Regions from separate parts of the Janthinobacterium sp. GW823-FHT01H08 genome, predicted to be linked through region 2. Evidence: predicted binding sites of a transcription regulator. Region 2 holds the regulator's gene; each other region holds the start of a gene.
What was found. The regulator sigma-54, encoded in region 2, starts transcription at its own class of promoters, with help from an activator protein. The targets are predictions, from matches to a motif close to TGGCANGNAANCTGCTTT.

Region 1: AC3RCG_RS05910 (beta-propeller fold lactonase family protein) is a predicted target of sigma-54. The motif match lies at 1,207-1,224, and genes of this name have one in related genera.
Region 3: AC3RCG_RS02540 (EDSAP-1 family PEP-CTERM protein) is a predicted target of sigma-54. The motif match lies at 910-927, and genes of this name have one in related genera.

The regions. Positions count from the first base shown of each region.
Region 1 is NZ_CM179504.1:1,305,077-1,307,345, forward strand. Features, by position in the region: gene AC3RCG_RS05905 (TonB-dependent receptor family protein) at 1-1,084, opposite strand, end outside; gene AC3RCG_RS05910 (beta-propeller fold lactonase family protein) at 1,289-2,245, shown strand.
Region 2 is NZ_CM179504.1:816,115-818,383, forward strand. Features, by position in the region: gene lptB (LPS export ABC transporter ATP-binding protein) at 1-479, shown strand, start outside; gene AC3RCG_RS03630 (RNA polymerase factor sigma-54) at 484-1,962, shown strand; gene hpf (ribosome hibernation-promoting factor, HPF/YfiA family) at 2,032-2,269, shown strand, end outside.
Region 3 is NZ_CM179504.1:582,405-584,673, forward strand. Features, by position in the region: gene AC3RCG_RS02540 (EDSAP-1 family PEP-CTERM protein) at 1-822, opposite strand, end outside; gene AC3RCG_RS02545 (hypothetical protein) at 1,034-1,408, opposite strand; gene AC3RCG_RS02550 (hypothetical protein) at 1,571-1,882, shown strand; gene AC3RCG_RS02555 (dodecin) at 1,898-2,104, opposite strand.

The DNA of each region.
Region 1 (2,269 bases), 490 kb from region 2:
CGTGCAGCCAATTGGTGTCGATGCCGTAGAACTCACGCTGGAAGTCGACCACGCCGCCCGAATGGCTGGCCGGTGCCTGGAAACCCTTGGTGAATGCCTGGTACTGGATCACGTCGCGGTTGCCGCCGTAGGCCGTCACGTGCAGGCGGTCATCGCCGAACGACTGTTCATAGGTGGCGCCGATTTGCTGGTGGTCGATGCTCTTGCGCGTGTTGTAGCGTTCGGCCAGGGTGCGTTTCGGGTTTTGCGTGTCGCTCGCATCGATTTCGCCGGCGCGCGGATCGCGGGAAAACGTGGCCCAGGTGGCGCCCAGCGGATCTTGCGTATTGCCCTGGTGCAGGCTGTTGGCGACGATGGTCAGCTTGCTGTCCGTATTCGGCTTGACCGTGATCTTGCCGAACGCCTGTTCGCGCGTGGCGGCGCTGTGGTCTCGAAAGCCATCCGTGCGGAAGCGCGAACCGTCGAGCACGTAGCCGATGCCGCCTGCCTGGCCCTGCGCCGACAGGTCCACCTTGCTGGTGCCGAAGCTGCCGCCCGTCACGTTCAGTTCGACGGAGGGGGGATTTTTCCCATCCTTGGAAAACAGCTGGATCACGCCGCCCGAATGGTTGCCATAGATGGCAGAAAACGGCCCGCGCAGCACTTCGATGCGCTCGGCCGTATCGAGGTTGAAGGTGGCGGCCTGGCCTTGCCCGTCGGGCATGCTGGCGGGAATGCCGTCGCTGATCAGCTTGACGCCGCGCACGCCGAAGGCCGAACGGGCGCCGAAGCCGCGCGACGAGATTTGCAAGTCTTGCGCGTAGTTTTGGCGGTTTTGTACGACCAGACCCGGCACGGCGGCCAGCGCTTCCGAGGCATTGACGCGGATTTGGCCCTCCTGGATGCGGGCGCTGTCGACGACGTCGATGGACGCGGGCACTTCCTGGCTGGGGTGGGCGATGCGGCTGCCGCTGATGACCACCGTATCCATGAGTTGCCCGGCGGCCAAGTCAGCGGGCTCGGCGGCAAAGACGTGGGGGGCCAGGGTGGCGCTGCCGGCGACAAACAGGCTGGCGATGGTGTTCAGGCGGAAACGATGCTGCATGCGGATTCTCCAATGTGAATAAAAGCCTGCTTGAGCGCGTGAGCGGCGCAGGTCTGCATAGTTGTATCAAGCAATATGCCTGCCATGTCTCCATTGGTGGGCGGAAATTATACGCGTGTCAGTGGCACGGCGTTTGCATGCAGCAATTATCAGATGCGCCGCTACCGCGCGCTTTTCCTGTGTTTTGCCATTGAAAAGGTGATTATGCCCAACTTCTTCCCGCGCTTGCGCCAGGTGTGCTGGCTGCTGCCTGCGCTCTTCAGCACGGCCCTCCAGGCCGCTCCTTTTGCCTATGTCCCCAATGAAAAATCGGGCACCGTGAGCGTGATCGACACGGCGACCGACCAGGTCGTGCGCCAGATCGCCGCAGGCAAGCGTCCGCGCGGCATCGCCGCCGACCCCACCGGGCGGCAATTGTTTGTCACCGATGCGGCCAGCAGCGCCTTGCTGCTGATCGATAACGAAGCTGGCGCACCAGTCCGCATGGTGGCGCTGGGCAAGTCGCCCGAAGGCGTGAGCGCCTCGCACGACGGTCGTTACGTGGCCGTGGCCGTCGAGGAAAACAATAGCGTGGCCTTGCTCGATGGCCAGACGGGCGTCGTGCTTGCCGATATCAAGGTGCAGGGACGCAACCCGGAACATGCCGTGTTCAGTCCCGATGGGCGCTGGCTGCTGGTCAGTGCGGAAGAGGCCGAGCAAGTCGATGTCATCGACGTGGCGCAACGCCGCCAGGTCGCGTCCATTGCCGTGGGCTTGCGTCCGCGCGGCATCGGTTTCAGTCCGGATTCGGGCCTTGCCTACGTGGCGTGCGAACTGGTCAATGCCGTCTACGTGATCGATATGACGGCGCGCAAGGCCATTGCCACCATTCCAGCGGGCAAGAATGCGAATGGCATCGTCGTCCATCCCGGTGGCAAGCAAGTGTATGTATCAAATGGCACGGACGGCACGGTGATGGTGATCGATACGGCCAGCAAGCAGGTGACGGCCACCATTCCCGTCGGCAAGCGCCCGTGGAACATGGCCATCACGCCCGACGGGGCCAAGCTGTACGTGGCCAATGGCCGCTCGAACAGCGTCTCCGTCATCGATACGGCCAGCGCGCGCAAGGTGGCCGATATCGCCGTCGGCGAATTGCCATGGGGCGTGGTGATTCGGTAGCGTTACAGGAACAGGTGTTCCAGT
Region 2 (2,269 bases):
CGTCCGTGTTCCGCAAGCTGACGGTGGAAGACAATATCCGCGCCGTGCTGGAAATCCAGACCGTCGAAGGCCGTCCTTTGAAGAAGGCCGAGATCGAGGAACGCCTGGATAAACTGCTGGCCGACTTGCAGATTGAAAAGTTGCGCGAGAACCAGGCGCTGTCCCTGTCGGGCGGCGAGCGCCGCCGCGTGGAAATCGCCCGCGCCCTGGCCACCGATCCCCGTTTCGTGCTGCTCGACGAACCGTTCGCCGGCGTCGATCCGATCGCCGTGATCGAGATCCAGCGCATCGTGCGCTTCTTGAAGGAGCGCAATATCGGCGTGCTGATCACCGATCATAATGTGCGCGAGACGCTGGGTATTTGCGACCGTGCCTACATCATCAACCAGGGCTCGGTACTGGCGTCGGGGCGCCCCGACGACATCATCGCGAACGAGTCGGTACGCCGGGTCTATCTGGGCGAACACTTCCGCATGTAAGCCAATGAAACAATCATTGCAGCTGCGCACTTCGCAGCATTTGGCACTGACGCCGCAGTTGCAGCAATCGATACGCCTGTTGCAATTGTCTACTCTGGAATTGCACCAGGAACTCGAGCAACTGTTGACGGACAATCCCTTGCTCGAGCGCCTCGACGATCCGCTCGACCGTTCGCTGCGCCTGCTGTCCGACGGGGCCTTGAGCTCCACGGCCGCGCCGGCCGAAGCGCCGCCCCAGCCGCCAGGCCAGGAGGCGCCCGCGGCGCCGGCCGAAGCGGAAACCTTTGACGGCGAGGCGGGCGAGGGCCCGGCCGCCGCGGATGGCGGCGACAGCGACTGGAGCGAAGCGAGCCGGGGCAAGGCGCCCGACGACGAAGATTCCCGCCCGCAACTGGAGGCCCATCACTGCACCCTGCGCGAACACCTGATGGAGCAGATGCGCGTGACGGTGCTCGAATTGCGCGACCGCGCGCTGGTCGAGCTGATCATCGACGCGCTCGACGACAATGGCTACCTGGAAGAGTCGCTCGACGACATCCTGGCGCGTCTGCCGGAAGAGCTGGAAATCGATGCCGACGAGATGCGCACGGCCTTGTCGCTGCTGCAAAGTTTCGATCCGCCCGGCGTGGGCGCGCGCAATGCGTCCGAATGCCTGGCGCTGCAAATCAAGCGCTTGCCGCACATTGCCATGGTGACGCGGCGCATGGCCCTCGTCATCGTGGAAAAGCACCTGGCCTGGTTTGCCCAGCGCGATTTCAACAAGCTGAAAAAAGCCCTCGATTGCGACGATGAAGACTTGCGTGAAGCGCAGACGGTAATTCGCCAGTGCAACCCGCATCCGGGCGCCGTGTTCGCTGCGGACGTGTCCGATTACGTGGTGCCCGACGTCGTCGTCAAGCGCGCGCGCAATGGCTGGCAAGTGACCCTGAACAACGACGTCATGCCGCGCCTGCGCGTCAACGCCATGTACGCCAACTTGCTCAAGCAGGGCAAGGGCGAGGGCGCCATGGGTGCACAGTTGCAGGAAGCCAAGTGGCTGATCAAGAATATGCGCCAGCGCTTCGACACGATTCTGCGCGTGGCGCAGGCGATAGTAGAAAGACAAAAGAACTTTTTCTCGCATGGGGCCGTTGCCATGCGCCCCCTTGTGCTCCGTGAAATAGCTGATACACTGGGTTTACACGAGAGTACTATCTCGCGGGTAACAACTCAAAAGTACATGCTGACCCCGCACGGCATGTTCGAGTTGAAATATTTCTTTGGTAGCCACGTCGCCACCGAAGCGGGGGGCGAAGCGTCATCGACGGCGATACGGGCATTGATCGTGCAACTGACAGGAGCAGAAGACCCTAAAAATCCTTTATCCGACAGTAAGATTGCGGACATGCTGGGGGAACAAGGCATGGTGATTGCGCGACGTACTGTTGCCAAATACCGGGAAGCGTTAAAAATTCCGCCAGTGAGCCTGCGTAAGTGTTTGTAAGTTTTTTTCGGTTCCTCTGCGGGCCGGATACGATGGACCGCACGAACCCGATCATCTTTAGGAGTGTGTATGAATCTCACCATCAGCGGACATCATCTCGAAGTGACACCAGCCATCCGTGAATACGTACAAACGAAGCTGGAGCGCGTGAAACGTCATTTCGATCAAGTTATCGATATCGCCGTGATTCTGACCGTGGATAACCTCAAAGAGAAAGAAAAACGTCAAAAGGCCGAAGTCAACCTGCGTCTGAGTGGCAAAACTGTCTATGTGGAAAGCCTGGCGCACGACCTGTATGCCGCGATCG
Region 3 (2,269 bases), 230 kb from region 2:
CAGGGAAAACATCGCGAAGCCATTCGTGAAGGCGCGCCCGGTGGCCGGGTCGTTGGTGCCGGCCGTCATGTTCAGGCTGAACGGGTCCAGGCTGCCGACCGTATGGTTGCCATTGATGTCGCTGCCATTACTGGCATCGCCATCAGGCGCGAACTGGAAGATCACGCCGTCGGCATTCGCATGCGACAGGCAGCCGACGGGACTGGCGGCATTGCACGAGATATTGAAGATATCCATGATCGACACGTTCGACTTGTCGCCCATGGTCGTCACGCTGGTGCGCAGGTCGCGTCGGCCCATGAAGCTGAAGGTGATGAAGCCGGCGCTCGACAGGGTCAGGTTGACGGAGCCGGTCAGCGTGTCGCCGGCCGTGGCCGTGGCGGCGCCCACCGTGTTGCGCTGTGCTTCCGCCACGGCGCTCACGGTCGAGCCGGTGCCGTTGAGCATGTTGCCGAAGGCGTGCGCATCGCCGCGGGCGAACTCCAGGGTGGAGCTGGGGCTGGGCGCGTAGTGGTTTTGCGGCAAGCCGCTGCAGCCGCCGCCCGAACATACTTGCAGCACATCGGCGTTGGCGGCCGGACCCGTATTGACGGCGCGCGGATTGACGGCCACGCCGCCTTCGAAAAAGGCGCTGTCGCTGGCATTGCGGTTGGCGCCAGCCAGCGACAGCGCGCCGGCGCTGGTGGTGATACGGAAATTGTTCAATTCGTTGACGGCCAGGCCGTACGCGCCTGCCTGCGCCTGACCGCTGGCCAGCAGACTTGCCGCCGCCAGTGCGCCCAGCCAACCCAGGGTCTTGTTTCGTGTGTGATCGACGTTCATCGCAGCCTCTTATCGTAGTCAGTCTCGGGAAATCCGGGGGACAAAGAATCCAGAATGGCTTGCCTGGACTCATCTCGTAGACAGTGATAAGCAGCTTGCGTGCCACACAAGAAAAGCATATTGAATCAAACACTTGCGTAAAGCGGGCTGAGCTGGAGAGGGTAAAGTGTAAGAAAGGCCGACGCCGCCTGGCGGGCAGCGCCGGCCAGCCTCAGGTACCGCGGTGATAGCCCAGGTGGCCGCCCGAATTGCGCGCGCAACCGCAACCGATGCGCGCCACTTCCTCGCCTTCCGTCAATTTCCAGTTGGTAATCGTCGTGTGCTGCCAGTCGATGTCGCTTTTCTTGACAGGTTTTACCGTCAGGGTGCGTGCTTGCGCATCCGTGTATTCCATCAGTTCCTCGTCGTCGGCGATGTCGAAATGGCGGTGGATCAGGGAAATGCCGAAGCGGTCGAGCGCGCCATAGCGTTGCAGCACATCGCGCAGTTCGCGAAAGCAGGCAAGATCCTCGGGCAGCAGCGGATCGACGGCGGAAATATCGGCAACGGGCTGCCATTGCATGGCGTGGATGTTCAGGCTGTGCATGATAGGCTCCTGTGCCCCATGATGATAGGCCCAGGCTGGCAGAGGGGCGCTGGCACGCCTGGCGGAATGTCCATCGTGGCCGTAAAGTCACTGCGCCGCTTGCGCCAGATCAAAGGTGCGGCACATCACCTCTCGCCCGATCATTGCCCGGTAAAATAGGCCATGGCAAACAAAATCCCCACCTTCCCCGGCGCGCGCACGGGCCGCGGCCAGGTCCTGGCCGTGCTGCTGTCGAACCGCGACCAGTCCGGCGCCGAACCGCTGCAAGGCCGCGTCTCCCTGGCCGCCATCGTCAAGGCGCTGAAACGCAAATACCACTGGCCGATCGAGACGCACAGCTTTCCCGCCAACACGCAGGATGGCCGGGCCAGCTGGGCGACCGTCTACAGCTTGCCGGACAAGGTGATCGAGGCCGCGCTGGAGGCCGGCGGCCGGGAGTGGCTGGAGAGCCGGGGAACGGTCGGGCGGCGGTGACTGCGCCGCAGTACGTTATTCGAGCCGGAAGCCGACCTTCAGCGTGACCTGGAAATGCGCCACCTTGCCATCGACGATATGCCCGCGCGATTCCGTCACTTCATACCAGTCCATGTGCTTGACCGTCAGCGCCGCCTTGGCAATGGCATCGCGTATCGCCTGATCGCTGCTCTCGGTCGACGTTCCCACCAGTTCGATCAGCTTGTAAGTGTGTGCGGACATGATATTTCCCCAGGTAGGCAAGCCAGACATCGGGAGCCTGCTTTGCGCAGGCACGTGCTCATCTTGCGCCTAAATGTGCTGATAGTCATTGCGCGGTGCAGCAATGCACGTAAAATCTTCGATCAAGGTAAGCTACTTCAGTTGCTCGTCAGTGGCTCACTTAGA